3 regions of the Rhodovulum sp. ES.010 genome follow, and region 3 is predicted to be linked to each of the others. Evidence: riboswitches for the same ligand, from Rfam matches in the RefSeq annotation. Region 3 holds a riboswitch; each other region holds the start of a gene.

What was found. A riboswitch is a leader RNA that binds a small molecule or an ion and turns the genes downstream of it on or off. The one in region 3 is predicted to bind cobalamin.
Region 1: another riboswitch for cobalamin. It lies ahead of BUR28_RS06015 (hypothetical protein); the one in region 3 lies ahead of BUR28_RS10055 (cysteine-rich small domain-containing protein).
Region 2: another riboswitch for cobalamin. It lies ahead of BUR28_RS05150 (FecCD family ABC transporter permease); the one in region 3 lies ahead of BUR28_RS10055 (cysteine-rich small domain-containing protein).

What each region holds. Positions count from the first base shown of each region.
Region 1 covers NZ_FSRS01000001.1:1,196,907-1,204,252, reverse strand. The annotation lists gene acnA (aconitate hydratase AcnA) at 1-388, opposite strand, end outside; gene BUR28_RS06025 (DUF1223 domain-containing protein) at 613-1,311, shown strand; gene metH (methionine synthase) at 1,377-5,129, opposite strand; cobalamin riboswitch at 5,252-5,465, shown strand; gene BUR28_RS06015 (hypothetical protein) at 5,498-5,872, shown strand; gene cobS (adenosylcobinamide-GDP ribazoletransferase) at 5,951-6,763, shown strand; gene cobC (alpha-ribazole phosphatase family protein) at 6,754-7,314, shown strand; gene BUR28_RS06000 (MBL fold metallo-hydrolase) at 7,311-7,346, opposite strand, start outside.
Region 2 covers NZ_FSRS01000001.1:1,026,774-1,034,119, reverse strand. The annotation lists gene BUR28_RS05165 (DUF1194 domain-containing protein) at 1-438, opposite strand, end outside; gene BUR28_RS05160 (DUF8173 domain-containing protein) at 527-1,648, opposite strand; gene ggt (gamma-glutamyltransferase) at 1,758-3,551, opposite strand; cobalamin riboswitch at 3,770-3,977, shown strand; gene BUR28_RS05150 (FecCD family ABC transporter permease) at 4,146-5,138, shown strand; gene BUR28_RS05145 (ABC transporter ATP-binding protein) at 5,135-5,893, shown strand; gene BUR28_RS05140 (cobalamin-binding protein) at 5,890-6,678, shown strand; gene BUR28_RS05135 (MotA/TolQ/ExbB proton channel family protein) at 6,678-7,298, shown strand; gene BUR28_RS05130 (ExbD/TolR family protein) at 7,298-7,346, shown strand, end outside.
Region 3 covers NZ_FSRS01000001.1:2,062,673-2,070,018, reverse strand. The annotation lists gene BUR28_RS10070 (EAL domain-containing protein) at 1-957, shown strand, start outside; partial or broken gene BUR28_RS20795 (hypothetical protein) at 1,057-1,374, opposite strand; partial or broken gene BUR28_RS20790 (ATP-binding cassette domain-containing protein) at 1,517-1,882, opposite strand; gene BUR28_RS20065 (hypothetical protein) at 1,987-2,154, opposite strand; partial or broken gene BUR28_RS10060 (MFS transporter) at 2,316-2,498, opposite strand; gene BUR28_RS10055 (cysteine-rich small domain-containing protein) at 2,495-2,845, opposite strand; cobalamin riboswitch at 3,032-3,218, opposite strand; gene cobU (bifunctional adenosylcobinamide kinase/adenosylcobinamide-phosphate guanylyltransferase) at 3,238-3,759, opposite strand; tRNA gene BUR28_RS10045 (tRNA-Arg) at 4,180-4,256, opposite strand; gene BUR28_RS10040 (sensor histidine kinase) at 4,329-5,744, opposite strand; gene BUR28_RS10035 (dihydrolipoyl dehydrogenase family protein) at 5,769-7,181, opposite strand; gene BUR28_RS10030 (TVP38/TMEM64 family protein) at 7,183-7,346, opposite strand, start outside.

The DNA of each region.
Region 1 (7,346 bases), 870 kb from region 3:
GGTCGACCGGGTTCAGCGGGTTGATCTTCTGCGCGTCCCCCCCCAGCGCCACGATCCCGTCGCGCATCGCGGCCAGGTCCACGACCGCGGGCACGCCGGTGAAATCCTGCATAAGCACGCGCGCCGGGCGATAGGCGATCTCGCGCGCGGCCCTGCCGCCATTGGCCGCCCAGTCCGAAAACGCCTTGATGTCGTCGACGGTGACCGTCTTGCCGTCCTCGAAGCGCAGCAGGTTTTCCAGAACGACCTTCAGCGCGGCCGGCAGGCGGGAGAAATCGCCCAGGCCCGCGGCCTCGGCCGCCGGGATCGAATAATAGGCATAGCTTGCCCCGCCGGCGTTCAGCGTCTTGCGGGTCCGGGCGGTGTCCTGTCCAACGGTGATCGGCATGAAAGGTCGGTCTCCATTCGGGTGAAGCGCGTGTCTCGCCCAAGCTCTTGCCTGAAGCCCCGCATGCGTTCAAGGGGCTGCAACGAAAATTGTATACCACGGTGCACATGAGGGGGCGGCGCCGGGCGGCCAATGCGCACGTCCGCCTCCCGAATCCTTGATTGGCAGGTCACCAGGGGCTTCTGTAGGAACGTGCGGGACACGGGAAACACGGGGGTCAGAAGATGCGAGCATTCATCACGGCGCTGATCGCGGCCTGGCTGGCCCTTGCGGGCGACGCGCGGGCCGATGGCAGCCCGGTCGTGGTGGAGCTCTTCACCTCGCAGGGGTGCTCGTCCTGTCCGCCGGCCGATGCGCTCATCGCCGAGCTGTCGAAGCGCGAGGATGTCATCCCGCTCGCGCTCCATGTGGATTACTGGGATTACATCGGCTGGAAGGATATCTTCGCCGACCCCGCCCATACCCGCCGGCAGAAAGCCTATGCGCGCGCCGCCGGCTCGCGGTCGATCTACACGCCGCAGATGGTCGTCGGCGGGCAGGACCACGTGGTCGGCTACCGGCCGATGGACCTTGCCCAGTTGATCGAGGCCCATCGCGGGCTGTCGAGCCCGGTGACGCTGACGCTGGAGCGCGACGGCGACACGGTGACGGTGCGGGCGCGCTCGGAGCAGACCTTCGAGGAGGACGTGGTGCTGCAGATCGTGCGCTACGAGCCTTCCGAGGAGGTCGAGATCAAGCACGGCGAGAACGCGGGCAAGACGCTGCACTACTCCAATATCGTGGAGGTGTGGAACGCGGTGGCGCGCTGGGATGGCGCAAAGCCCTTGGTCATGACGCTCAAGACCAAGGACGAGGAGCCCATCGTCGCGATCATCCAGCGCGCGGGGCCGGGTCGAATCCTGGCGGCTGCACGGCTGCGCTGAGTGGCGCACCCCTCGGCGTGCAGGCGGCGGATTCGCCCTTCCGGCCCTACCGGTCCGGCTGACCGTTATTGCGCGGCGATGCCCGGCGCGTTGCCGTCGGGCGTGTAGTTCAGCACGGGCGCCAGCCAGCGTTCGGCTTCGGCGATCTCCATCCCCTTGCGCTCGGCATAATCGGCGACTTGGTCGGCCTCGACCTTGCCGACGCCGAAATACCGGGCGTCGGGATGGGCGAGGTAGAGACCCGAAACCGATGCGGAGGGCCACATCGCCATGCTTTCGGTCAGCCCGATGCCGGTCGCGGCCTCGGCATCGAGCAGATCGAACAGGGTGCGCTTTTCGGTGTGGTCGGGCTGCGCGGGGTAGCCGGGCGCGGGGCGGATGCCCGGATAGGGTTCCGCGATCAACTGTTCGGGGGTGTAATCCTCGTCGGGCGCATAGCACCAGAACTCCTTGCGCACCATCTCGTGCAGCCGCTCGGCCAGCGCCTCCGCAAAGCGGTCGGCCAGCGCCTTCACCATGATCGCGCCGTAATCGTCGTGGGCGTCCTCGAACCGCTTGGCGATCTCGTGTTCCTCGGCACCCGCGGTGACGGCAAATCCCCCCACGTAGTCGCCAACGGTGCCCTCGGGGGCGACGAAATCGGCCAGCGCGATGTTCGGCACGCCCTCGCGCTTGGTGGTCTGCTGGCGCAGAGTGTGGAGCGTGGCAACCGGGCGCGTGCGCGCGGCGTCGCGATAGAGCCGGATGTCGTCGCCGACCGCGTTCGCGCGCCAGAAACCCAGCACCGCGCGCGGGCGGAACCAGCCCTCGTCGAGGATGCGCACCAGCATCTTCTGCGCGTCGTCATAGAGGGCGCGCGCGGCCTCGCCCTTCGCGGAATCGTCGAGCAGCTTGGGGAAGGTGCCGCGCAGCTCCCAGGCATGGAAGAACGGCGTCCAGTCGATATAGCGGGCCAGTTCGGCCAGATCCCAGTCGTCGAGCGTGCGCGTGCCCAGGAACCCCGGCTCCGGCGCCGTGTAGCCCGACCAGTCAAGCGCCAGGGCGTTGGCCCGTGCCCGCGCAAGCGGCAGGCGCGCCTTCGCGGCGTTCCCCCGGGCGTGTTTCTCGGCGATGTCGCGGTATTCCGCGCGGATGCCCTCGACATAGCCCGCGCGCTGACCCTCGCTCAGCAGCGACGAGACCACGCCCACCGCGCGGCTGGCGTCGGTCACGTGAATTGCCTGGTTGCGCGTGTACGAGGGCGAAATCTTGACGGCCGTGTGTACCCGGCTGGTCGTGGCCCCGCCGATCAGCAGCGGAATGTCGAAGCCCTCGCGCTCCATCTCGGCGGCGACATGCACCATCTCGTCCAGAGAGGGCGTGATGAGGCCCGAAAGGCCGATCACGTCGACATTCTCCTCGCGCGCGGTGGCCAGGATCTTTTCGGCGGGCACCATCACGCCGAGGTCGATGATCTCGTAGTTGTTGCAGGCCAGCACGACGCCGACGATGTTCTTGCCGATATCGTGCACGTCGCCCTTGACGGTGGCCATCAGCACCTTGCCGGCGGCCTCCTGCTTGCCGTCCTTCTCGACCTCCATGTAGGGCAGCAGCACGGCGACCGCCTGTTTCATCACGCGGGCCGATTTCACCACCTGCGGCAGGAACATCTTGCCCGCGCCGAACAGGTCGCCCACGACGTTCATCCCCGCCATCAGCGGGCCCTCGATCACGTGCAGGGGGCGCTCCGCGGCCTGCCGCGCTTCTTCGGTGTCTTCCTCGATATATTCGGTGATCCCGTTGACCAGCGCGTGTTCCAGCCGCTTTCCCACCGGCCATTCGCGCCAGCTCAGGTCCTTTTCGCGGGTCTTGCCCCCGCCTTGGCCGCGATAGCCCTCGGCCAGGTCGAGCAGCCGCTCGGTCGCGTCGCTGCGGCGGTTCAGCACCACGTCCTCGCAGGCCTCGCGCAACTTGGCGTCCAGGGAATCGTAGACGGCGAGCTGCCCGGCATTGACGATGCCCATGTCCATGCCCGCCTTGATGGCGTGGAAGAGGAAGACCGCGTGCATCGCCTCGCGCACGGGTTCGTTGCCGCGGAAGCTGAACGAGAGGTTCGATACGCCGCCCGAGACATGCACATGGGGGCAGTCTTGCCGGATGCGGCGCGTGGCCTGGATGAAGTCGACGCCGTAATTGTCGTGCTCGGCGATGCCGGTGGCCACCGCGAAGATGTTGGGGTCGAAGATGATGTCCTCGGGCGGGAAATCCGTCTCTTCGGTGAGCAACTTGTAGGCGCGGGCGCAGATCTCGACCTTGCGGTCGGCGGTGTCGGCCTGGCCGTCCTCGTCGAAGGCCATCACTACGACCGCCGCGCCATAGGCCCGGCAGAGCCGCGCCTGTTCCAGGAACGCCTCCTCGCCCTCCTTCAGCGAGATCGAGTTCACGACCGGTTTGCCCTGCACGCATTTGAGGCCCGCCTCGATCACCTCCCATTTGGAACTGTCGATCATCACCGGCACCCGCGCGATATCGGGTTCGGCGGCGACGAGGTTCAGGAAATCGACCATCGCTTGCGCCGAATCGATCAGCCCCTCGTCCATGTTCACGTCGATGATCTGGGCGCCGTTCTCCACCTGGTCGCGCGCGACCTCCAGCGCGGTGGCGTAGTCGCGCTCCTTGACCAGCTTGCGGAACCGGGCCGAGCCGGTGACGTTCGTCCGCTCGCCCACGTTCACGAACGGGATCTCGTCGGTCAGGGTGAAGGGTTCCAGCCCCGACAGGCGCATCCGCGGGGCGATCTCGGGGATCGCCCGCGGCGCGTGTCCCTTCACGGCCTCGGCGATCGCCGCGATATGGTCATAGGTCGACCCGCAGCAGCCGCCGACCACGTTCACCAGCCCCTCTTCGGCGAAGCCGGCGACCAGCGCCGCCATTTCCTCGGGGCTCTGGTCGTATTCGCCCATCTCGTTGGGCAGCCCGGCGTTCGGGTAGGCGCATATCAGCGTGTCGGCGACGCCGGACAACTCGGCCAGGTGCGGGCGCATGGCGTCCGCGCCGAGCGCGCAGTTGAGCCCCACCGTCAGCGGCTTGCCGTGCCGGACCGAGTGCCAGAACGCCGTCGGCGTCTGGCCCGAGAGCGTGCGGCCGGACAGGTCGGTGATCGTGCCCGAGACCATCACCGGCAGGCGGGTTCCGTGTTCGGCGAACACTTCCTCGCAGGCGAAGATCGCGGCCTTGGCGTTCAGCGTGTCGAAGATCGTCTCGATCAGGATCAGGTCGGAGCCGCCCGCGATCAGGCCGCGCGCCTGCTCGGCGTAGGCGTCCTTCAACTGGTCGAACGTGACGGCCCGGAACCCCGGATCGTTTACGTCGGGGCTGATCGAGGCGGTGCGGTTCGTCGGCCCCAGGGCGCCCGCGACGAAACGGCGCCGCCCGTCCTCGGCCTCGGCGCGGCCCATCGCCTTGCGCGCAAGGCGCGCGCCCGCCTCGTTCAGGTCGAACACCTTGTCCTCCAGCCCGTAATCGGCCTGGGCGATCGTGGTGGATGAAAACGTGTTCGTTTCGACGATATCGGCGCCCGCCATGGCGTAGCGGTAATGGATATCCTCGACCGTGTCGGGCCGGGTCAGGTTCAGAAGGTCGTTGTTCCCCTTCTGCGGCTTGCCCTTGGGCGGGTGGCAGGCACAGCCTGCGTATTCCTCCTCGGACAGCCCGAGCAACTGGATCTGCGTGCCCATCGCGCCGTCCAGGATGAGAATGCGCTCGCGCGCGGTGGCACGGATCGCGTCGAATACCGGGGAAAGCGGCAGCGGGGCGGGGCGAACGGAATTGTCGGACATGGAGATGCGGATACCGCTTGCGCAACGTGAAGTCCAATTCATCTTTGTCACGATGTTTATGAGGCGCGCTCAAATTCGCGCCGGTCGGCGGCTGCGCCGGATTGACAGATCGCCGACCCGGCGGCTAGCCATTTGATGATGGTTTTCGCGGGACAGCGCTGTGCCGCGGATGAAAAGGGAATGCGGTGCGCTTGGAAAAGGGCAAGTCCGCGACTGTCCCCGCAACTGTAGGCGGTGAGCGACCCCGGAACGGCCACTGGACCTGATCGGTCCGGGAAGGATCGGGCGAGCGATGACCCGCAAGTCAGGAGACCTGCCATCGTTTGTGTAACCGACCCGGGCGGGGTGTCCCGGACAGGAGGTCAGCCATGGACGACTCCAAAGGGCCTCGGGCCCAGAACGAAGCCGAACCCCTGGCGCCGGGCGGCCCCGGCGCACCGATGATGCTGGAACTGGTTCTCTTGCAATTGCAGATGCCCGCACCGGGCGGCGAGCGAGCGCGTGAACGCGCGCGGCTGGCGTTTCTGCAATGGCTTGCGAGCCTTCCGGGGCACTGCGATTTCCCCGCCGCCGTGCGCGCGGCGGCGGCGCGGACGGCGGCGTTGGGCGAGTCGGGGCCGTCGGTTGCGGCCTTCCGCGCGTTGCTGGCAGAGGCCGAGGCAAGGCCGTCGGTGGCGCTCGATCTGTCCCTGCCGCGCCCGCGCCGCAGGGGAGGCGCCCGCGCCCGCCGGATGTCGTTCTAGCCGCGCCGCCGCGATGCGCGCGGTCTTGATGGACCTGCGCCGCCGGCGTATCAGCGCCGAGTCAAAAGCGGAGACATCATGGACGCAAGCGATCGATCCGACCGGCGGCCGCGACACGGCCTCGTCGCAGGGTTGGCCGAGGAAACGCGGCTGGCCCTTCTCGCGGTGCAGTTCCTGACGCGCGTGCCGGTGCCCGCGGCGGACATCTTCACCCCCGAGCGGATGTCCCGCGCGGTGCGCTACTTCCCGCTGGTGGGCCTGGCGCTCGGCGCGGTTCTGGGGGCGGTGCTGGCGCTTGGCTCCGCGGTCTTTCCGCCGGTGGTGGCCGCGCTGCTGGCGGTGGCGCTTGGCGTGCGGCTGACCGGTGCGCTGCACGAGGACGGGCTGGCCGATCTCGCCGACGGCCTGGGCGGTGCCGACACCCGCGAGCGCGCGCTCGAGATCATGCGCGACAGCCGGATCGGCAGCTACGGGACATTGGCGCTGGGTCTGGTGATGGCCCTCAAGGTTGCCGCGCTTGCGCATATGGGCGTGGCCGTCGGCGCGTGGGCGCTTGTGGCCGCGCACGGGCTCAGCCGGGTCGCCTCGCTCATCCTGATGCTGCGGCTGCCCTACGCGCGCGAAGAGGGCAAGGCGGGCTTCGCGTCGCCCGGCGCCGGGCGCGGGCCGGCGCTCATCGCCGCCGGGACCGTGGTGCTCGCCCTCCTGGCGGTCGCGGCGACGGCGGGGGCCGGGGCCGCGGTGAGCGCGGCGATCGCCACGGCGGCGGTGACCGCCTGGATGGGGACGATGCTTGTGCGGCGCCTTGCAGGGCACACCGGCGACGCGCTGGGTGCGGTCCAGCAACTGAGCGAGACGGCGGTCTTGCTGGCCGTTCTGGCATGGGTCTGATCCTCCTGCGCCACACCGCGCCGGACGTCGCGCCGGGCACCTGCTATGGCCGGCTCGACCTCGCGCCCGGCCCCGATTTCGCGGCCGAGGCGGCGGAAATCATCACGCGTCTGCCGCTGGTGACGCGGCTCCTGACCAGCCCGCTTCGGCGCTGCCGGTCCCTGGCCGAGGAAATCGGCCGGGCACGGGGCCTGACGGTCGAGATCGAGCCCCGCCTGATCGAGATCGATTTCGGCGCGTGGGAGGGGCTGCCCTGGGACGCGGTGCCGCGCAGCGAACTCGACGCCTGGGCCGCGGATTTCTGGCAGGCCCGGTCGCATGGCGGCGAAAGCGTGGGCCAGTTCACCGCGCGCGTGGCGGGTTTCCTCGCCGAGCAGGGTGCGGCCAGCGACTGGCTGGCCGTTACCCATGCCGGGATCATGCGCGCCACCCTGCACCTGCTGGGCCGGGACGAGACGTGGAAAAGCCGCTTCGCCTATGGCGAGACGCTCCGCCTCTCCCCCGCCGAGCTGTCGGCGCTCGCCCAGCCCGGTGGCCGGGCGACGGCCTAGCCCTGCAGCGCATCCCACATCTCGCGGTCGCG
Region 2 (7,346 bases), 1.0 Mb from region 3:
CCCGTCGCCGGACACGTCGATCACGCGTCGAAGACCGCTATAGCCGTTCGCTTCTATCCAGGCCGCGCCGAAGATAAGTGCCTCTGAAATCGATGTCCTGCGGAGGGCCGAGTGGAACTCGGTCGCAAGCGCGCCGGCGAAGGCGTCGAGATCCGCGCGGGTTTCGAGCAGGCGCCAAGGCACGATCACCTCCTGCGTGCCCGACCATTCCACGTAACTGACGGCGATGCGTTGCAGCAGTCCCGACCGGACCGCGGCATGGACCGCGTCCGAGCGCAATGCGGCGGCATAGCCGCGACGCTGGATGTCGAGCTCGCGCGGCGTCATCGACCGCGAGACATCGACCATTAGGACCAGTTCGAGGTCTACCTCGATGCCGTCGGCGGCCGCCGGCGCGGCCAGGGCCGCGGCGGTGATCCAGGCAAGGACGCGCTGCATGGCGAAAGGATGCACGCGTAACCGCGCCGCGTCCAATCACATCGCGTGCATGGCCCGCGCGCTCCGGTCGGGGTGATGGCGCCCGGGCTCAGGCCGCCGGGGCATTTTCGCGATGCAGGAGTCGGGTCATGATCGCGCCGATCCCGGCCAGCACAAGCGCGAGCACGAAGAGCCATCCCAGCAGCGGGATGAGCGCGATCAGCCCGGCGACCAGCGCGCCGATCCCGCCGGCGACCGCGCGCTGGCCGATGCTGCCGGGTTCGGGCCGCCCGAACGCTAGTAGGAGCCCGACACCGAACGCATAGACCCCGACGACATAACCTGCGAACCCGGCGAGCAACGCGACCAGCACGGCCGCCGGGCTGAGAAAGATGCCGATGATGGTCAAGGCGAAGAGGACCGCCGAGCCGACCAGCGCCGATTGCGTGACGAACCCGATGCCGAGATTGCGGAACGGACGCGCGAGCAGGTCGCGGCGCATGTCGGCCAGCGTCTGGGGAATGATCGCCGCGATCAGCGCGGCCAATGCCGAAACCACCAGCACGCCGGTCACGAAGCTGCCGATTGCGGCGGCCCACCCGATTCCCCTGCGTTCGCCCGCCGCGTCATGCCACGCCGACATGTCGCGCCGCTCGACCCGCTCCGCCGGCACCACGGTTTCGGGTATCTCGAGGGTTCCTTGGCTTTCCTCGTAGAGGATCAACCTTCCCTCGATCCGTGCGCCCTCACCGAACTCCAGCTCCCGCGCCGAGAGCCCCACATCGCCGTTCAGGACCGAGTCGATGCGCACCTTTTCGCCGGCCACCAGCGCGTAGCCCGCAACCGCCCCCTCCAGCGACAGCTTGGAGCCCGACACCCGCAGATCGCCCCCCACGGGGCCGACGCGGACATCGTAGCCCGCCAGCGTGGCGTCGCCCGCGACCTCGCCCTCCAGCACGACATCCATGCCGGCGAGGTAGGCGTCCTGGCCCACGTCGCCCGCCATCGTCACCCGGCGACCGGCAAGATGGGCCGAGCCAGAGATGTCAGCCTGCGCGCGCAGTGTTTCGCCCGCCATGAACAGATCGTCGGTGCCGGTGGCTTCGAAGACGACGGTGCCCCCGGCGCGGAAGCTGTCGTCCCCGAAATCGAGGGCCTCCTGCTCCTCCTGCGCCGCAAGCGGCGTCGCAGCCAGAAATAAGATGATCGCAGCCGGTCCAAAGCTTCGCATGCCACCCTCCATACCGATGCCCGGTTGACGTTGCCTCGCAGCCTAGCGGTTTGCTGCGATGCCGCATTGTTGCAGATCAATGCAACAGGCACCTAGCGGAGGGCTCCGGTCAATCGCCGAGGGCGATCCCCTCCCGCCTAGGATCGGCGCCACCCTGCAGGATTGACCCGACGGCGATCGCGTGGAGGCCCGAGTTCAGGTCGCGCAGGTGGGTTTCGTAGCCCAGCCGCGCTAGCGCGGGTGCAAGGTTGGAAGCGGTGGTGCCCGCCTCAAGGTCGTAAGTGCCGAAGCGGTTCACGAGATGCGGCATCGCCACGGCCTCTTGCAAGTTCATGTCCCAGTCGAGATGGGCGATGATCGCCTGGGCCACGTAACCGATGATCCGGCTGCCGCCAGGGCTGCCGATCACCAGCACCGGCGCGCCGTCGCGCAGCACGATGGTCGGTGCCATCGACGAGCGCGGCCGCTTGCCTGGCGCGACCCGGTTGGCGATGGGCAGGCCGTCGGCATGGGACCGGAAGGAGAAATCCGTCAGTTCGTTGTTCAGCAGGAAGCCTCGTACGAACAGTCGCGACCCGAAACCGTTCTCGATGGTCGTGGTCATCGAAAGCGCGTTGCCGTCCGCATCGACGATCGAGATATGCGAGGTGGACGGAAACTCGATCGAGGCGTCGTCGGCCCAAGCCCGCGCATGGTCCCACTCCGGTGTGCCCGGCGCGACCTCGGGCAGGGCGTCGTCGCCGGCCAGAAGCCGGGCGCGCGAGGCAAGGTAGGCCGGGTCCACGAGTCCCTCGACCGGGACCGGCACGAAATCGCTGTCGGCCATGTAGCGACCCCGGTCTGCGAAGGCGAGCCGCGCCGCATCGCCGACCAGACGCCAGCTTTCAGGGTTATCCGGCCCCAGCGCGGAAAGGTCGTATTGTTCCAGCAAGCCTAGGATCTGACCGACCGTCAGCCCGCCGGAGGAGGGCGGGCCCATTCCGCAGACGTCATGGGCGCGATATTCCACGCAGACCGCGGGGCGCTCCTTCACCCGATAGAGTGCGAGGTCGATGGTCGACAGCACGCCGGGATTGCCCTCTGCCCCGCGCACGGCGGCGACGATGTCTTCGGCCACGGCACCGGTATAGACGGCCCGGCTGCCATCTTGAGCGAGGCGGCGCAGGGTGTCTGCATAGGCGGGGTTGGTCAGTGTTTCGCCCGCGGTGGGGGGCCCGCCGTCTGGAAAGAAATATGACTCGGTCGCCGGGAACAGGCGCAGCCGGTCGGCGTCGGCGGCGACGAGATCGGCCAGCCTGGGCGAGACCTTGAACCCGGCCTCGGCCAGTCGGATGGCGTCGTCGAAAAGCCCCGCCCAGTTGGCCCGCCCCCAGCGGCGATGCGCCTCCTCCAGCAGCATCGGCGTGCCCGGGGTGCCGACCGAGCGCCCGCCTACCACGGCGTCGAAGAAGGCCAGCGGCTCCCCGTCCGCGGTCTGGAACAGGCGCGGGGTCGCCGCGAGCGGGGCGGTTTCGCGGCCGTCCAGCGTGGTGACGGTGCCGGTTTGGGCGTCGTACCAGACGAGAAATGCCCCGCCGCCCAGACCCGAGGATTGCGGCTCCACAAGCCCCAGGACGGCCTGCACCGCCACCATGGCATCGGCCGCGCTGCCGCCGGCGCGCAGGACGCGTGCCCCGGCCTCGACGGCAAGGGGGTTGGCCGCCGCGACCATCCAGTCCCGTGCCTGCGTGGGGCGGCCTGACTGCTTCGCCTCCCATGCCGACGCGGCGTCGGGCGACAGACCGGCGAATGCCGCCGGCGTCTCGGCGGCGGCCTCCGGCGCGACGGTGTCGGCCGCCTGCTGGGCCACGGCGGGCAAGCCCAGCATCAGGGCGACGAGCAGCGCGAGAACGCATTTGTGCATGGCAACCTCCTGTGCTTGGCCAACGCAAGCCTACGCCATGCGGCGGACCTTGCGAAGGCGGTCGCGAGCGGGCGCAGATCACGGCCGCGGGACCAGGGGGCGGGCCAGGGCGCCATGCAGGAAGGTGTCAGGCACGCCGCTGTTTCAACCGCGCCCAGCGGTATGCGCGATTGCCTGCGGACAGATCGATTCGGATTTGACATGCGCGCCCGATACGCTAGGCAAAAGGCCACTTCGGTTCCGCTCCGAAAGGGACGGATGAAAAGGGAACGCGGTGCGCCCCGGCAACGGGGCAAGTCCGCGGCTGCCCCCGCAACTGTAGGCGGAGAGCGCGGCTGAGAGGTGCCACTGGGCGCAATGCCCCGGGAAGGCCAGCCAAGCGACGACCCGCAAGCCAGGAGACCTGCCGAGGCGAGATCACCCTTTCCGGGCGCGGGGCGCGAACCGGAGGCGGCCAGACCGCAGAGGTGACGAGGCACCGTCTGCGGCAGGCCCCAGCGCCCGCCCGGACTGGGACAGGATGGGCGAGGGGACCGAACCGATGACACCACTGCGCCAGCCCTGCGCGATCGTGCCAGCCCCCGGAGGCGGCCGGTGAGGTATCGGCTGCTGATAGGCGCGCTTGCAGCACTGGTTGCGGCGCTGTTCGTCGGCTCTCTTCTGGTTGGCCCTGCAGGACTTGCGCCAGGTGAAAGTCTTGCCGCGCTCGTCACCGGCCGGGGTGACGCGGCCGCCTTGGTGATGCGCGAGATCCGGCTGCCGCGGGCGATCCTCGCGGTGCTGGTCGGGGCAAGCCTCGGTCTGTCGGGTGCCGCGCTCCAGGGGTATCTTCGAAACCCCTTGGCAGAGCCGGGACTTATCGGCGTGTCTTCGAGTGCAGCGCTAGGCGCGGTGCTCGCCTTGCAGACCGGGCTTGCGGCGGCCCATGCACTGGCGCTGCCGGGCGCGGCGCTGCTGGGCGCGCTGATCGCGGTGGGGCTCTTGCTGCTGCTCGCGGGGCCGCGCGGCGGCGCGTTCACCCTGATCCTGGCGGGGATCGCCCTGTCGGCGCTGGCCGCGGCGCTCACGTCGCTGGTGCTGAACCTGTCGCCCAACCCGTATGCCGCTGCCGATATCGTGTTCTGGATGATGGGCTCGCTCGCCGACCGGTCTTTCACGCATGTCTGGCTCGCACTGCCGCTGACGCTCGCCGGGTGGGCGCTGCTGGCGGGGCTGGGGCGCGGGCTCGACGCGCTGACGCTGGGCGAGGACGCGGCCGAGGCGCTTGGCGTGCGGCTGGCGCGGTTGCGCCTCGCGCTGGTGCTTGGAGTGGCGGCCTGCGTGGGGGCGGGCGTGGCGGTGGCGGGTGCCATTGGCTTCGTCGGCCTGGTGGTGCCGCACCTGTTGCGCCCGCTGGTCGGGGCGCGGCCCGGCCGTCTGCTCTTCGCCTCGGCGCTGGGGGGCGCGGCGTTGCTACTGGCCTCGGACCTGGCCGTGCGGCTGCTGGTGCCCGAGCGTGATCTCAAGCTCGGGGTGCTGACAGCCATCGTGGGGGCGCCGCTCTTCTTCCACCTGATCTACAAGACCCGGCGGGAGGTGGGCGCATGACCGGCCTGACGCTGTCGCACCTGACCGTCCGGCGCGGTCCCTGCCCGGTGGTGGACGATGTCAGCGCCGAGTTGCGTTCGGGCGCGTTCGTCGGGCTGCTGGGACCGAACGGCGCGGGCAAGACAACGCTGATGCGCGCGGCGCTCGGCCTGTCGGCGCATGCGGGGCAATCAAGCCTGGCGCGGCTTTCGGCCGGTGAACGCGCCCGTACCGCGGCCTGGCTGCCGCAGATGCGCGAGATCGCATGGCCGGTCAGCGTTCAAACGCTTGTGGGTCTTGGCCGAACGCCGCATTTGGGCCGCGGCGGTCGGGTCGGCCACGCCGACCGCCGCGCCATCGCCGCGGCGCTCGCGCGGATGGACCTCGCGGCCTTCGCCGACCGCCGTGCCACCGCGCTGTCGGGCGGCGAGCAAGCGCGGGTTCTCATCGCTCGCGCACTGGCGCAGGAGGCGCCGATCCTGATGGCCGACGAACCCATCGCCGGGCTCGACCCCGCCCACCAGATCACCACGATGCGGCTTTTCGCCCGGCTCGCGGCCGAGGGACGGCTGGTGCTCGCCGCGCTCCACGATCTCGGCCTTGCGGCGCGCTACTGCACACGCCTTCTGGTGCTGCACCGTGGCCGGCTGGAGGCCGATGGCCCGCCGCGGGAGGTGCTGACCGAAGACTTGTTGGCCCGTGTCTTCGGCCTGCGCGCCTATATCTCCGATACGGCGGACGGGCCGGTCGTTCAGCCGGTGGAGGTCGTGGCATGACTCGACGTTTCCCGCCCGACCGCATCGTCTGCCTGACCGAAGAGGCGGTCGAGACGCTCTACCTCCTTGGCCAGGAGCACCGGATCGTCGGCGTCACCGGCTATGCGGTGCGGCCCGCCCGCGTACGGCGCGAAAAGCCGCGGGTGGGGGCTTTCAGTTCCGCGGATGTGCCGAAAATCCTCGCCCTCGACCCGGATCTGGTTCTGACGTTCTCCGACATCCAGCATCAGATTGCGGCCGAACTGATCCGCGCGGGCGTGGCTGTCCATGCCTTCAATCAGCGCGATGTCGGCGGAATCCTCGCGATGATCCGCTTCCTCGGCGTGCTGACCGGCGTGCCGGAGCTGGCCGAGGCGCTGGCGGCTGGCTACGAGGCGCGGCTGTCGGCATTGCGCGCCACCCCCCGCGCATACCGCCCGGCCGTCTATTTCGAGGAATGGGACGAGCCGCGCCTGTCGAGCATCGGCTGGGTGTCGGACCTCATCGAGGCGGCGGGCGGGCGCGACGTGTTCCGCCACCTGGCCGCCCGGCAGGCCGCGGAGGACCGCGTGGTGGCCGATGCCGACGTGATCGCCGCCGCGCCCGAGGTGATCCTCGCGTCCTGGTGCGGCAAGAAGGTGCGGCCCGAGCGGATCGCGGCCCGGCCCGGCTGGGACGCGGTGCCGGCGGTCGCCGCGGGCCGGATACACGAGATCAAGTCGCCGCTGATCCTGTCGCCGGGCCCCGCCGCGCTGACCGAGGGGCTGGACGCGATCGCGGCGGCGCTGTGGAACGGGGGGGCGTGATGGAGGCGTTGACGGTATTCCTGTTGCGGGGCGGCCCGGCGATCTGGGCAATCGCGGCGCTGTCTGTGGCGACGCTCGCGCTGATCCTGTGGAAGCTCTGGCGGCTGGTCGCGCTCGGCGCCTTCGCGGGGCGCCGCGCCGAGCGCGCGGTCACGCTCTGGCAGGGCGGTGCACGCGACGAGGCCGCGGCGGCCGTCGCGGGCCGGGTTGGTTTGCGCGCGCGCCTGGTGCGCGCGGCGATCGAGGCGTTGGGCGCCGGCTGGCCCGAGGCCATGGCGCGCGAGGAGACCACCCGTATCGCCCGGCGCCTGCTGTCCGAGGCGCGCGAGGGGCTGCGCGCGCTGGAACTGATCGCGGTGATCGCGCCGCTGTTGGGGCTGCTCGGCACCGTGCTGGGCATGATCGACGCGTTCCAGGCGCTCGAGGCGTCGGGGGCGGCGGCCGATCCCTCGGACCTTGCGGGCGGCATCTGGGAGGCGTTGCTGACCACGGCGGCCGGCATGAGTGTGGCGATTCCGGCCGCGATGGCGCTGACCTGGTTCGAGGCGGTGGCCGACAGTGCGCGCGCCGACATGGAGGATCTGGCGACGCGGTTGTTCCTGGCCGGGGAGGGCGGGTGATGTTCGCCTTCGATGCTCCGCGCCCCGCGCGCCGACCGAGCCTCACCC
Region 3 (7,346 bases):
CCTTACCGTCTTGGCGGCTCTTCGGCGCGGACGGGCATCCGGCTGGGGATCGCCATCCAGGCCGACGCGGGCGATACGGCCGAGAGATTGCTGGTCCAGGCGGAACTCGCCCTTGACGAGGCGCGCCAGACGGCCGGGGACGGCTCCCGCTTCTTCGACGCGCAGTCCTCCGAGCGGCATGCCCGCCTGCGCAACCTGGAACGCGCGCTCTGGTCCTCGATCCAGAACGACGAAATGTTCCTCGTATATCAGCCCCAGATCCGTCTTGCGGGCATGACGGTCATCGGTGCCGAGGCGCTGGTCCGTTGGCGGCACCCCGAATTCGGCATGGTCTCGCCCGGCGAGTTCATCGAACTCGCCGAAGGCAACGGGTTCATCGAGGAGCTTGGCCGCTGGGTTCTGGAGCGGGCCTGCCGCGACGCGCTGCGGTGGCCGGCCGGCACGACCGTCGCGGTAAATGTCTCGCCGCTCCAGTTTCAGCGAAGCGATGTCGAGCACGACGTCACGCAGGCGCTCGAGGCCTCGGGGCTCGATCCGCAGAGGCTTCATGTCGAGATCACGGAGTCGATGTTCGTGTCGGGTGCGCCCGAGCTTATCGGCACCCTCGAACGCCTCCGGTCCCTGGGACCATCGCTCGCGTTGGACGATTTCGGCTCGGGCTTCGCGTCCTTCGGTTATCTCTCGTCCCTCCCGCTCGACAAGATCAAGCTGGATCGGATGTTCATGCAGGACGTCGCCGAGGGCGGCGCGAACGCGGCCATTGTCAGGTCGGTCAGGATGCTGACGGCCGAACTCGGGCTGACGCTGATCTGCGAGGGCATCGAAACCGCTGACGAGCGCGACGTCATTCGCGCCATCGGGGTGGATCAGGGCCAGGGCTACCTGTTCGGCAAGCCGATGCCGCAGGACGACTTCGTTGCGCTCTTCGCCACCGACGTGACTCGCGACGCTTCCTGATCGCCGGACACGGGGCAGGCCTACATGCCCCCGGATTTCGCCTCGGTGATCATGGTGGCCGCGCGTCACGTCCTTCGACCGGGCACCCGCCGCCGTCAGCCGGGTTTCGCTCTCCAGTATCCGATTGGTGCCTTGGGGGGCGAAGACGATCGACTGCGACACCACGCTCGCCCCGGCCCCGAGCGCCGAGACCGACTGGCTGCTGTGGTGCCGGATCGGCGACATCATGATCGCGGTGGATGCCGACGATGCCCCCGCCTCCATCCGGGAATAGCCGTAGGAACAGACTTCCATCTCGGCGCCCCAATGCTCGATCGTGACCGACCTGCATTTTGCGTTGGCCCGCATGTAGGTCTCGCCGATCGAGACGCGCGGGCCCTTGCGAACCTCGCGCGGCACCGCCGAGCCCGAAATCATCTCGACCTCGGCGCCCTCGTCGATCATCGTGATGTCGTGGGTGACCGATCGCCATGACATGTTCCAGGTCGACCCCGCTTTCGGGTTCGTCGAAAAGCATCAGCCGGGGGTTCTGCAGGAGCAGCTTGAGGATTTCCCAGCGCTTTATCTCGCCGCGCGAGAAACCGACATTCATGTCGCGCCGCAGAAAGTCGACAAGATCGAGTGCCGCAGCCTCGCGGGCAAGCGTCTCCTCGGCCCCAAGCGCCGCGGCGAAGGCCCTCACCGACACGCCGTCGAGGCTCGGCGGGCGCTGGAACGCCATCCCGATACCAAGCCGGGCCCGCTCCTGCTGCGGCAAGTCGGCAAGCGGCTTGCCGTCCAGCCGGATCGTGCCCCGCGTCACCCGGTAGGGCGGCAGCCCGAGGATGGTCGCCAGCAGGCTCGACTTGCCCGAGCCGTTGGGGCCGAGCAGAACATGCAACTCGCCGGGTTTCAGCGTCAGATCTATGCCAGAAAGAACGGTCATGCCGGCCACGTCAACATGAAGGTCGTCGATTTCGAGCATGGTGTCTCCACGTGATTGCCGCGGATCGACCTGGCTCGCATTCGGGTGGCTGGGGCCGCTGGAATTCAGGCCAGCACATATCCTGGCGTTTTTGTCGGATAATCTGTCGCAGCTATGGATCGAACAGCAAGCTGCGCCACCCGATAGGCGCCGGTTACGGTTAGCGCGGTGACGGTGTCATCGGCGGCGATGGCAGAGGGCGCGACGATGGCGGAACGGTATTCGGCCAGCATTGCGGGCAGCATCGCAAACGGGGTGGCCCGATGAACGCCGCGCGCCTCAGCTTTTGGGGCTCGGGCCAGACCCGCCGGGCTAGCGCCAAACCGGCTGGCGCTAGCCCGGCCAGAAGAATGTGGGCCATCATCCAAGCGCCCCAAAAGGTCATCAGCCTCCCGGCTAGCCGCGACAGCGACAGCGCGCGAGTATAGCGCGACTCGTCGGGCAGCACGTCGGGAACGGTCGCTTGGAAGGTCGGGGTGAAGGCGGCCGAGGCCCATTGCAGCAGGAAGATCAGCAGATAGACCTGCCAGACCTCGGTCACGAAGGGCAGCGCCACCGCCACGCCGGCCCGCTCTAATCCTCCGAGCCGCCCTCCTGTCCCGGCGGTCTTGGCCGACGCACGGGCGGATCTGTCCGCGGCTTCCCGGACCAGACCACGGGGTATTCCAGCCAGCGCTGGATGAAGTTCCACGATTGATGATAGCCATCATGGGGCAGCGTGCAGGCCGAGCAGTCCTTGCGCGTCAGTCCGTTGGCATCGGTGAAGACCTCGTAGGGACCGGGGCATTCATAGGCGATCAGCGGGCAGTAGCAGAACAGGCAGTTGAACTCGCGCTGCACGCCCTGGTGGCAGGGCAGGAAGGGGCAGGACGTGTTGGTGAAGCCCTTGAAGCCTTCGTTCGTGGTCGTGTCCTTGGGCTGCATGGAACGCAACTCCTTTCGGTGATCCGACGGTCCGCGCATACCCCGCACGGCCGACAGGAGTCGTGGGTGGCCTCCGCGACCCAAAGGGTTCGGGAAAGCCATTGACCAGGGTTGGGGACAGGAGGCGCCGGTGTGCGGGCGCGGCGAAGGGCCGGATCCGCATCCTGCCTCCGGGCCCGCCGCCCGGGGTCGGTTCGACGCTCTGGCAGGTCTCCTGGCTTGCGGGTCTCGGCCCATCCGCCCGCCTTCCCGGCCTTGCGGCCGGTGGCTGTCGGGCAGGGACTCGCCGCTCACAGTTGCGGGGGCAGCGCCGGGTTTGCACCGGCTTCCCTTTTCACTCCCCTAGGGGAGCACCAGAACGCGTCCGACACTGGCCGTAAGCAAGGGCGCCGTCAAGCGGGTGGCGTGCCCTTGACCCGCAGTGGCAACCCCGAGACTACGAACTCCACCTCATCCGCCATCGCGGCGACACGCTGGTTCAGCCACCCCTGCGCATCGCGGAAGGCGCGCGCCAAAGCGTTCTCGGGCACGATGCCCATTCCGACCTCGTTGCTGACGAGGATCACAGGGCTTTGCTGACGGGCAAGCACCGCGAGCAGCGTCTCCGCCTCCGGTTCCCAGTCCCGTCCCTCCAGCATCAGGTTCGACAGCCAAAGCGTCAGACAATCGACCAGCCGCGGCCCGCGCCCATCGGTCCGGTCCAGCGCAGCCGCAAGGTCCACCGGGGCTTCGACCGTGGCCCAGTCCTCCCCGCGGTCGGCGATATGCTTGGCGACCCGCGCCCGCATCTCGTCGTCCTCGGCGCGGGCGGTGGCGATGTAGAGGCGCTCGCCCGGAAAGGCCCGCACGCGGGCCTCGGCATGGCGGCTCTTGCCAGACCGAGCGCCGCCGGTGACAAAGATGATACGAGCCAAGGCTATCCCTCCCTGCTGATGCGAGGCCCGTTGCATAGCCCCCTCGCGGATGCCATTCAATCGGCCCTTCGCCGATCCGGAACTCCTGTGCGGCGGCTTCTGTGCCGTCGCCCAGCGCCGCGTGCGAAGGCCGTGTTGTCGACCGTTTCGGCGACCTGCTGCACGGGGCGTCAGCGACCGGACGAGCGGATTTCTCCGCCCTGCCGTGCGGGCAGGGCATGCGACCTGGACTTCGGGGGCCGCTTTGGCTCCATGGCAAGGCACCCGGCTGGTGCTCTCTCGCGACGTGGTGCGAGCGCCGTTAGGCGCCATCGGATCGGCCTCTCCCAGCGGACGGGGCGACCGCGACAATGGACTTCGAGCCCCCAAACAGGCTCAACGTTCAATGCCTTAGAGTGATTAAATTGGAAAAGGGAGGAGTGGCGCGCTGGGGAGGATTCGAACCCCCGACCCCTTGATTCGTAGTCAAGTACTCTATCCAACTGAGCTACCAGCGCGTGGGAGCGGGGTGTAACGCCGCTGAACCGGCAATGCAAGAGGCAAACGTGCGCTGTGTTTCGGGCGGCGTGTCACGAGGCCGGGCGCTCGACCGAAAACAGAACGGCCTCGGATTTCGGCAGGCGGATCTCGAACTCCGTTCCGCTCTCGTCGCTCCGCTTGAGGTCCAGCGTGCCGCCATGGCCGCGCACCAGTTCCACCGAGATGGCCAGGCCCAGCCCTGTGCCTTCCTTGCGCGTGCCGCCCTGGAAGGGTTGAAACAGGTGTTCGCGTGCCTTCGGCGGCAAGCCGGGGCCGGTATCGGTGACGTGGATCGTCCATGCGTCCTCGTCCTCCCCCGCCCGGATACCGATCTCGCCGGGGCGCCCGGTGGCCGCGATCGCCTGGCGGGCGTTGCGGATGAGGTTGGTGAGCACGCGGTAGAGTTGTTCCGGGTCGGCGCGGAGCGTCAGGCCCGCGGGCACATCCTCGGAAAAGCTAATCTCTTCCTCGCCCGCGGCCAGCCGTTCTGCATCGACAACGTCGTTGAGGATGGCGGCGAGGTTCACCCGCTCCAGGCGCGGCGGCGGCTCTTGGGCCCGACCGAACGCGAGCGTCGTCTCGCACAGGCTGACTGCGCGACTGATCGAGTTCACCAGCTTGGGGGCCGCCCGCTTCACGGCGGGGTCCTCGCTGCGTTCCATCCGGTCGGCGAAGAGCTGGGCGGTGGTCAGGATGTTGCGCAGGTCGTGGCTGATCTTGGCGACTGCGGCGCCGAGTTGGGCCAGCCGTTCCTTCTGCCTCAGCGCGCCGGTCAACTCGTTCTGCAGCGTTTGCAGGGCGGTTTCCGCCTCGTTGAGTTCGCGCACCCGCGCATTGGGGGTGATGATACGGCGGCTGTCCTCGGGGGCGGCGGCATAAAGCTGCATCGCGCCGACGACGCGTTTGATCGGCACCACGAGCAGTCGGCGGACGGCGAGGAACAGCAAGAGCGCGGTCAGCACCGAGATCACCGCCGACAGCAACAGGATGCGCAACCCGTAATCGATCATCGCCGCCCGCAGCGAGGCGGTGTCCATGGTGACTTCGATCAGTTGGCCCGCCTCGCGCACGGGTTCGCCGATTACCCGGATCACCCGCGGCTCAGGGTCGGCCAGGCGCCGCAGCGCATCGGGGATCAGCGCCATCGCCCCCGACTCGCGCAGGTCGAAGCTGGCATGCACCGGCTCGGGTATCGGCGAGGACAGCACCAGTTCCCGCGCCTCGTCGCGCCGCAGCACGACGTTGTAGACCCCGGCGTTCTCAAGCAGTTCCGCCTCGAGTTTGGCCTCGATCATGCCGTCGGTGGTCAGAAGCGCGAGCGAGGCGATCTGCGCGCGCTCCAGCCGCGACAGCAGGTAGTCCTCGCGGAACCGGGCGACGGAAGGGACGAATATCAGCACCTCGGCCAGCATGACGAAGAGGATCGTCAGCAGGAGGAAACGGCCGGAGAGCGAATTCAGGACCATGACCCTCGCCTGTGGCCCGCGGGTTCAGGGCACGAGGCGCTGGATCACGCGTACGCCCCCCTTCACCCAGGGATTATCGAACAGTTTGGGCGAGAAATAGGCACCCGCCGCCCGCTTGTTAACCTCGCCGAGGGTGGGATAGGGCGCAACCATGTTCGCAAGCGCGGTCATCTTCAGCCCGTTTGCCAGGGCGAGCGCCCACGGGCCGATGAGTTCGCCGGCCTCCGCCCCGACGATCGACACGCCGACCGGCCGGCCCTTGACGACCAGCACCTTGATGATGCCTTCGGTCTGGCCCGTGGCGATGGCCCGGTCGTTCCCCGCAAAGTCGAAACGGGCGACGGTGAGCTTGTCGTCATGCGCCTCGCGTGCCTCGGCCTCGGTTGGGCCGATCTGCGCAAGCTCGGGCTCGGTATAGGTCACGCGCGGGATATGCGCGGTCTTCGCCTTCGCAGGCAAGCCGAGCAGGATCGGGCGGATGACCACGCCCGCGTGGTAGCCCGCAACGTGGGTGAACTGCATCCCGCCGGCGGCATCGCCGATGGCGTAGATGCGCCGGTTGGTACTGCGCAGATCGTCGCCGACCCAGACGCCGGCCTTCCTGGTTTCGACCCCCGCGGCGGCAAGGTTCAGACGGTCGAGCGACGGCGTGCGGCCGACGGCGACCAGGAGGTGCGAGCCCGTGACAGGCCCCTGCGCGGTCTCCACCGAGATCGCGCCGGCACGGCCCGAGACCCGCTTGGCCGGGGCGCCTTCGCGGATATCGACGCCCTCGGCCCGCAGCCGGTCCAGTACGATCCCTGCCAGTTCCGGGTCGTCGCGACTCAAGGCCCGGTCGCCCTCGATCACCGTGACCTTCGCGCCGAGCCGGGCATGGGCCTGCGCCATCTCCATGCCGATGGGACCACCGCCGATGACGATCAGGTGCTCGGGCCGCGCGCGCAGGTCGAACAGCGTCTCGTTGGTCAGGTAGGGCACGTCGTCCAGCCCCGGAATCGGCGGCACGAAGGGGCGCGATCCGGTGGCGATCACGAAGCGGCGGGCGCGGATGATGTGCTCGCCCGCTTCCAGTTCGCGCGCGTTCAGGAACCGGCCCCATGCGCGGATCACGCGCACGCCCAGCCCCGAGAACCGCTCTTCGCTGTCATGTGGTTCGATGGTCGCAATGGCCATGCGGACGTGATCCATCGCGGCGGCGTAGTCGATCCGCGGCTCGACCGGCGCGATGCCGAAGCCGCCCGTCCTTACGGTGTGCGCTTGCCTGGCGGCGGCGAGCAGCGCTTTCGACGGCACGCAGCCGTAGTTCAGGCAGTCGCCGCCCATCTTGTGGCCTTCGACGAGCACCACGCGGGCGCCCATCTGCACCGCACCGGCCGCGAGCGACAGCCCGGCAGACCCGGCACCGATGATGCAGAGGTCGGTCTTGAGGCGCGTCATGTCAGGCGCGCCTCCGGCGAATGATGCGGAGGATCATCGGCAGCGCGGCCAGAGCGGCGAGGCCGAGCAGCGGGCCGAGGACGTGCGGCTCGAATATGATACCCAGATCGGGTGTTTCGCCCCGGGCGAAGACCGTGCCGAGCCCCGCGCCCACCCATGTGTAGA